Regions from separate parts of the Lysinibacillus sp. NPDC093216 genome, predicted to be linked through region 2. Evidence: riboswitches for the same ligand, from Rfam matches in the RefSeq annotation. Region 2 holds a riboswitch; the other holds the start of a gene.
What was found. A riboswitch is a leader RNA that binds a small molecule or an ion and turns the genes downstream of it on or off. The one in region 2 is predicted to bind cyclic di-GMP.
Positions count from the first base shown of each region.

Region 1: linked by a shared signal. The riboswitch ahead of ACQKOG_RS19015 (amidase) and the one ahead of ACQKOG_RS15330 (methyl-accepting chemotaxis protein) in region 2 are both predicted to bind cyclic di-GMP.

Region 1 is NZ_JBNNVB010000020.1:5,549-8,976, forward strand. It holds gene ACQKOG_RS19005 (LCP family protein) at 1-9, opposite strand, end outside; gene ACQKOG_RS19010 (sigma-70 family RNA polymerase sigma factor) at 1-526, opposite strand, end outside; gene ACQKOG_RS19015 (amidase) at 986-1,870, opposite strand; cyclic di-GMP riboswitch class I at 1,914-2,002, opposite strand; gene ACQKOG_RS19020 (DUF6366 family protein) at 2,211-2,417, opposite strand; gene ACQKOG_RS19025 (chemotaxis protein CheW) at 2,684-3,172, opposite strand; gene ACQKOG_RS19030 (M20/M25/M40 family metallo-hydrolase) at 3,198-3,428, opposite strand, start outside.
Region 2 is NZ_JBNNVB010000013.1:79,008-82,435, forward strand. It holds gene ACQKOG_RS15325 (SDR family NAD(P)-dependent oxidoreductase) at 1-66, opposite strand, end outside; gene ACQKOG_RS15330 (methyl-accepting chemotaxis protein) at 66-1,808, opposite strand; cyclic di-GMP riboswitch class I at 1,917-2,002, opposite strand; gene ACQKOG_RS15335 (hypothetical protein) at 2,233-2,427, opposite strand; gene ACQKOG_RS15340 (DUF1456 family protein) at 2,692-3,186, opposite strand; gene ACQKOG_RS15345 (alpha/beta-type small acid-soluble spore protein) at 3,393-3,428, shown strand, end outside.

The DNA.
Region 1 (3,428 bases), on a different contig from region 2:
ATCTTCCATTAAGTTCTGCCTCCTTTATCATCGACTCTAATCTTTGTTTTGCTCTTCTCAATCTAGTTTTCACTGTATTAACTGGAATATCCAAAACTTCAGCAATTTCCTCTGTCTTTAATGAATCATAGTAGTATAGATAAACCACTTCCCGATACACTTTTGGAAGAGAAAAGATAGCATCTTTTATTTCTTCATTATTGTATTTATTGATAACTGTTTTTTCTGTTGATGGTAATATTGACTTTGCTGTTTCATTTATAAAACTTTTTACCTGTACCATTTTGTAATTCCAACTTTTCAAATAATCTTTACATTCGTTAATTGTTATACGATATAGCCAAGTTTTTATTTGTGCGTCAAATCGAAACGAATCAAGGTTTTTGTAGCATTTGATAAACGTATTTTGAACCACATCCTTAGCAATCTCTGTATCCTTCACATAAGAAAAAGCCAATCGTACCAACTCATTACCATATTCAATCATCGCTTTTTCTAAAATGAAATCTTTTTCTTCTTTGTCCAATCTACTCCCCTCCCTTTCAACCTACTTCAAATTCTGCTATTAGACGACTATCAAATCATAATAGGTTCAATTTTTAAAAAATATTTATTTTAACAAAAATTCTCTTCTAATCGGCGTGTTCAATATTTATAAATATTCCATAAAAAAGGATCCATACAATTATAGCTGAAATAAAAAACCTGTATCTTAGATTTAATCATAGATACAGGCTTATTGTTTATAATTATTCCTTATTCCATTAAACTACTGCGTTAGCCATCCATGTAGCGCCAAAACCAGCGATACACCACAGAGAATGAAAGATTATTTCGTTCTTTCATGGGAATTACATAATACTTTTTGATTGACGCTCTCAATGTGCTGAAAGAAGTTAAATTGTTTGTAGTAGTGAATGGTGTAATTTCTTTCATCCTAAGCCGGTATTCTCCTAGGAAGTTAATACTAATTGAGAGGATTTTTTTAAGGTTGCATATTCATCCAACTATCAACATGATGAATGGCAAAACCATTATAACTTTTTTTATTGGCATAATGTTGATGGACTTGTGCTAACTGTTTATTCATATAGGCTTCTCCATCATCATAGAAGGTAATATTTTTCCCTTCATCAGAGGCACCTGTTTCCACACTAATAATAATTGATTTTTTTACTTTTTTTGCATAGTTTATTTCATGTTCAACAATATTTATAATGTCTTTAGCAGCATCTCGATAAGCCATTATCGAAACACTTTCCACTTGGTCAATCACCCAATCAGCTAGTAACCCTTGTCCAAATTGGTTTTTGTATGTAATTTCGTCAAACCAAAATGGCATATCCACTTCCAATGGCAAATGTAATCGATCAGTATCCCCTTTCGCTCTAGTAAGAAGCACTTGATAGGATTCAATCGTTTTTACTTGGTTCGAGCTCCAACCACTATTTAAATACGGCTCTACGTCGAGATGAACTCCAGAAAATTGCTCTGTGGCTGCTGCATTTTCATTATATGTACGTAACCAATCAAACAGCTGATCCTGCATTTTATAGCCCTCCTTTGAAACCCAGCTTGCAGAACCATCCAACGCATATACTTTTATACCTTTTGCCATTGCTTTATCAATAAAACTTTTGTAATAGTTACTTGCTATATCACTATTAATTTGTAAATATAATTTATTAATATCTTTGCTTTCTAAAAATGAGAGTACCCCTGATTCATCTTCGACAATCTCTGTCGTATCCCATAACCAAGTAGCCTTATCTTGCATGGCCATTGCGTCTACCTTCCCCATTGTTAATCCTAGCGTACTTACAATTGTTACTATAAAAGCAATGATTGCTTTTAGTGAACGACTTACCATATATTACATCTCCATTCTATTTACCGAGGCTCATAGAACAGAACCTGGCAACCTGACAATCATGCACTACAATAGTGTTTAGACTCATGGCTTTGCGTCCTTCCCTTTCGGTGAAGTTTGCCTTTTACAGTATTTTTCTTACCTTACATAATACGATGTTAGAATGAATATGTCTGTAGGTAAAACGCATAATTTTATTGATAACTTTCAAATATGAGAATATGAAGACAGGTTATTTTTACTATATTAGAAATAAGTAATTGATGGTAGTGAAGAGGTACGTGTAGCGATTGAAGATTATGGAATGCAAAATTAGAGACAGTGATTCCTTTCGATATCTTTAACTGAAAAACAATTTGTATATAATGTAGCCTATCAATAACACTAAAACTAATACGACCGTCTCTTTCCAACCCATACCATTTAAATTTCCGCTAGTTCCCCTATTTATCCCATCGTTTAAAGAACCAGTAGGATTGTTTTTTAATTCACTTTGTTTTAAATGCTCTCTTTTTTCTTCAGGTGTTTCCGTTTTCTTTGAATCCATATGATAAATACCTCCTCAAAAACGAATTATTAAAAGATATATGCATAATTATGCTTTGTCATGCAGCTCATCGGACGTCCCAAGGAAAGTGACCTGTCGGAATGGAAATCAACGACACGTTTTGGTGATAAGCTTAATATTCGACATAGAGTATTCAGTTTCCCTTTTGGAAGCCACTTAAAAAGAAAGACAGAATCACATATTTGTAATTCTGTCTAAAACATCAACATGAAGTGTTGTATTGAATTATTTAATCCTACAAAAACTTATGCCTCTACGTTTTCTTTTTCATTTTCAAGCATTTTGTGTAAATAATTTATTATTTCACGTATACCTTCTAATGAATTCACAAGTATCTTCGGGTCAACGTATGTGATCATACGATTTTCAAGATTAGCCACAGCTGTAAAGTAGCGTGTTTTTGAATAATTGACAAGTCCCATCTGCTTTAATACTGACTCATCAAAATCAAGAATTTCACGAGCTTCTGTTACAAGTAATCCATAATTCACAACATCCGTGTTCAACACTATAATCCGTGCTGTTGCAGCATTAGAAGAACGATTATATAGAATACGCTCAAAATCAAGCACAGGGACTAGCTCGCCACGAATTCTTGTGAAGCCTAGAAGATAATTAGGTAAGTGAGGAATCGGTGTTACTTGCTCTAACTTTTCAATCGAAATCGCTTGTTCCACAGGCACTGCATATTCCTCTGTACCACAAGCAAAAACTACTGCCTTTACACTTTCCATTCGTTCACATCCTCGATTTTTGTGGTTATTTTTTCGCAGACTCTTTGACGATTTCAACAAGTAAATCCGCTAATTTTTCTAATTCTTCGACTGGGATTTTTTCATTTGTTGTATGAATGTCCTCGTACCCAACAGAAAGATTTACTGTAGGGATGCCAAAGCCCGCAATAACATTAGCATCGGAACCTCCGCCTGAAATACCAAGCTTTGGCGTACGATCGATGTTGTGTACAGCCGCCATTGCCACTTGAACAAC
Region 2 (3,428 bases):
GGCTTTGCCGATTCCTTTACTTGAACCCGTAATTAGTACATTTTTTCCTTTAAAATTAATTTCCATTATTGACCGTTCTCCAATTTGAATTTTGCTACAAGTACCTGTAATTCTTCTGCTGTTTTTCCTAATGAAGAAGATGCCTCTTTCACCTCTTGCATGGTCGTCAATTGCTCTTGTGTTGCATTTGACACATTCGCTGAGAATTCAGATGACTGCCCCGCAGATTGCTTAATATTATTAACAGATGCTGCTACCTCCTCCGAAGAAGCTGAAATTTGTTGAGATGCAGCTGAAATTTCACGTATCTGACTTGCAACTTCTTCTGATGAAGTGAGAATTTCTTTAAAGATTTCTCCTACTTCGTTTGTAAACTCCATACCAGCCTTTACATCTTCTTTCCCTTTTTCCATAACCGTGATAGAGGCGTTAGAATCAGCTTGAATAGTACTAATTAAATTGTATATTTCCGTTGCAGATTGAGATGATTGTTCCGCTAATCGTCTAACCTCATCAGCGACAACCGCGAAGCCTTTCCCATGCTCTCCAGCTCTAGCAGCTTCGATTGCCGCATTCAATGCTAGTAGATTTGTTTGATCTGCTATGGCTGTAATAAGATTTACGATATCGCTAATTTTTTTCGTATTGATATGTAATCCGTTTATTGTTGTACCGATTTGTTCAACAGAATCATTAATCAACTCCATTTGTGCAATGACTTGCTGAACAACATGATTTCCACGTTCTGAAGCTTGCGAAGCAGAAATAGATGATTCAGCGGCCGTATTAGCAGAGTCAGCAATTTGCTGGATGCCTGTCGCTGTTTCTTCCATAGCAGCAGCTGTTTCCTCAGTCATTACCATTGAAGCCTCAGCGTTTTGCGTGATTTGTCCCATGTCTTGAGCAATAGTTGTTGAGCTGTTATATGTTTCCGCTGCATTAACAGTTAGCTGATTAGCAGCAGAAGAAACGTTGTCAGATGTATTTCTAATATTTAAAATGATATGTTGTAAATTCGAAACCATCGTATTAATAGATTTAGATAAATTTCCGATTTCGTCCTTCGTTATTTCTAAATCTACATTTACTAATTCCCCATTCGCTACTTGATTTGCAGCGTTCACTACTTTCTTAAGTGGTTTTAATAGACGATCAATAATTATGTAGAGTAAAACTAATAGAAGTAAAATTCCAATAACAGCTATAACAATTTGTTTTATGACACTTGTTTTAATGATGGTATTTATGTAGTCCGCGGAATAATCGATACCTAATAACGCAATAAGCTTGCCATTGTCATCTTTAATAGGGGTAAACACAGTTCGCCATGAACCATAAGGATCTTCGAAAATATCAGTTACAGCAGTGCTATTATTTTTAATTGCCAATTTAGCTGTTTTTACATGTTCATCTGCTAAATCAGTAAAGATTTCACCCGCTTCATAGACATCATTCAAATTAGATGTATAGCCGATCGGGTTAACGCCACCTGCGTCCTTCACATCCCAAATATAGCTCCAACTCATAATACCTTGTTCTTCTTGGATCTTATCGAGTTGCTTTTGAATTTTCTTAAATTCAGCATTAGTCTCTCCCTTTTCAGTCAATAAATCTTTAACCTCATTACTATCAAGATTCATAGCTGTCAATAAACCAACACTTTTCAACTCTTGTTCTAAATCAACAGACATTCGATTGTTTAATTCTCTAATACTTTGCGTAGTAATAATAGCAATTAGAAGCAAAACAATAATAGAAACCGTTAGTAAAAGTTTGTTTTTTAATGAAACATTTTTAAACAACTTCATGATTATTACTTCCTCCTTTATCGTATTTTTGGCAAAAAAAAGAACCTATTTCAAAAGAAACAGGCATCAAAGAATATGACTAGCAATATATATACTTAACTAGTACTCCTTTGCAGCTCAGCCATCCTAGTATTTATTACCTTAGATCTGTAGCTTTGCGTCTCTACCTTTCAGTAGATTTGCCCATCTTTTTCCTCCTCAAATTAACACAATGGGTAAAAGTAGTCAATGTTACCAGTTGAAAAACCACATAATATTTACTATTTTACTATTACAATAAAATGAACAATATTACATAATTTTCTCGGCTCATCCGCAATTCTCTTCAGAGAAATTAAAAACAGCTACAACGCAATATTGTAGCTGCTACTATAATTTTAAATAATCAATTACCCCTAAATGATTATTCAAATTAAAGATATATCTATTTTAGTGTCATGTATAAGACTGACGGTATAAATGATAAAGCAAACATACAGGAATACCACATAGATGTACGGCGTAATGAAAAACGAACTTGTTTCTTTTCTGCATAAAAAATGTCTAACATCACTGAAGCAACAACAAGTGGGATCGTAACACATGCGAAAGCAACTAATAAAATGTTTAAACCAAACATAAAAGCACCCCTCTGTTCGTGAACATTTATTTTTCCTCTTTGTGACAACTTTATGTCAATTTCAGTGTACACAATTTCGTCACAAACTGTCAACTACATTCAACTAAGAAAAACGTGCTTTTTGCAGAATATTTTTATCGTAATAGAGATTTTATGTAAAACCTTTCACAAAAAAAGCAACTGCAAAATTGCGGTTGCTTTTTTAATCATTAATTCATTGATTCTTTATCAAATTTTACACTTGACAATTCACAGGAGACGTTTTTAATCTCTATATTTATCTGTAAGCCCTCTTAAGAAATTTCTCACAAAGCGATCGCCACATTCTTTATAGTTACGATGACTTGGATTTCTTAAAATGGCACCTAATTCACCTTTTGAAACGCTAACGCCCCCATCATATAAAATATCGAGCATCTCCTCACTCGTTAAGGCTAACGCAATCTTCACTTTCTTTAATAGCATATTATTAGGGCTTTCTTTTCCTGAAACAGGTAGTGGGCCTTCTGGTTGACCAGACTTAGACTTTTGCGGACCTCGTTTAAATGTAATAAATCCATTTAAAAAAGCCTCTACCATTTTATTATTACATTTAATGTATTCTTCTGGTGCTTCTTCCTCATCATAAACTTTAATAAGCATGTTCAATACTTCTTCCTTCGTATAGTCCATGCCACCTAGCTGAAAAATTTTAACCATATCTGTATTTTTGATATCTAATGCATATCTTAAACGGATTAAAATATCATTGTTCGTCATTTTTAAAAAACCTCCATTTTAACTGTAAAAGCGCTTCTAATAATCCTATCCAAATTGAAGCATTACTTTATTATAGCAGAGACATTCACAATTTTAGTTAGCTTTCCAAAAGTTACTTTACTATAGTATTTAGAATGTGCATTTTATTTTTTAACATGTATGATTAGCTAACTCTCGACCATTCTAATCACAAGGAGGTGAGATAAATGGCTAATCGTAGTTCAAATAAGCTTCTAGTTCCC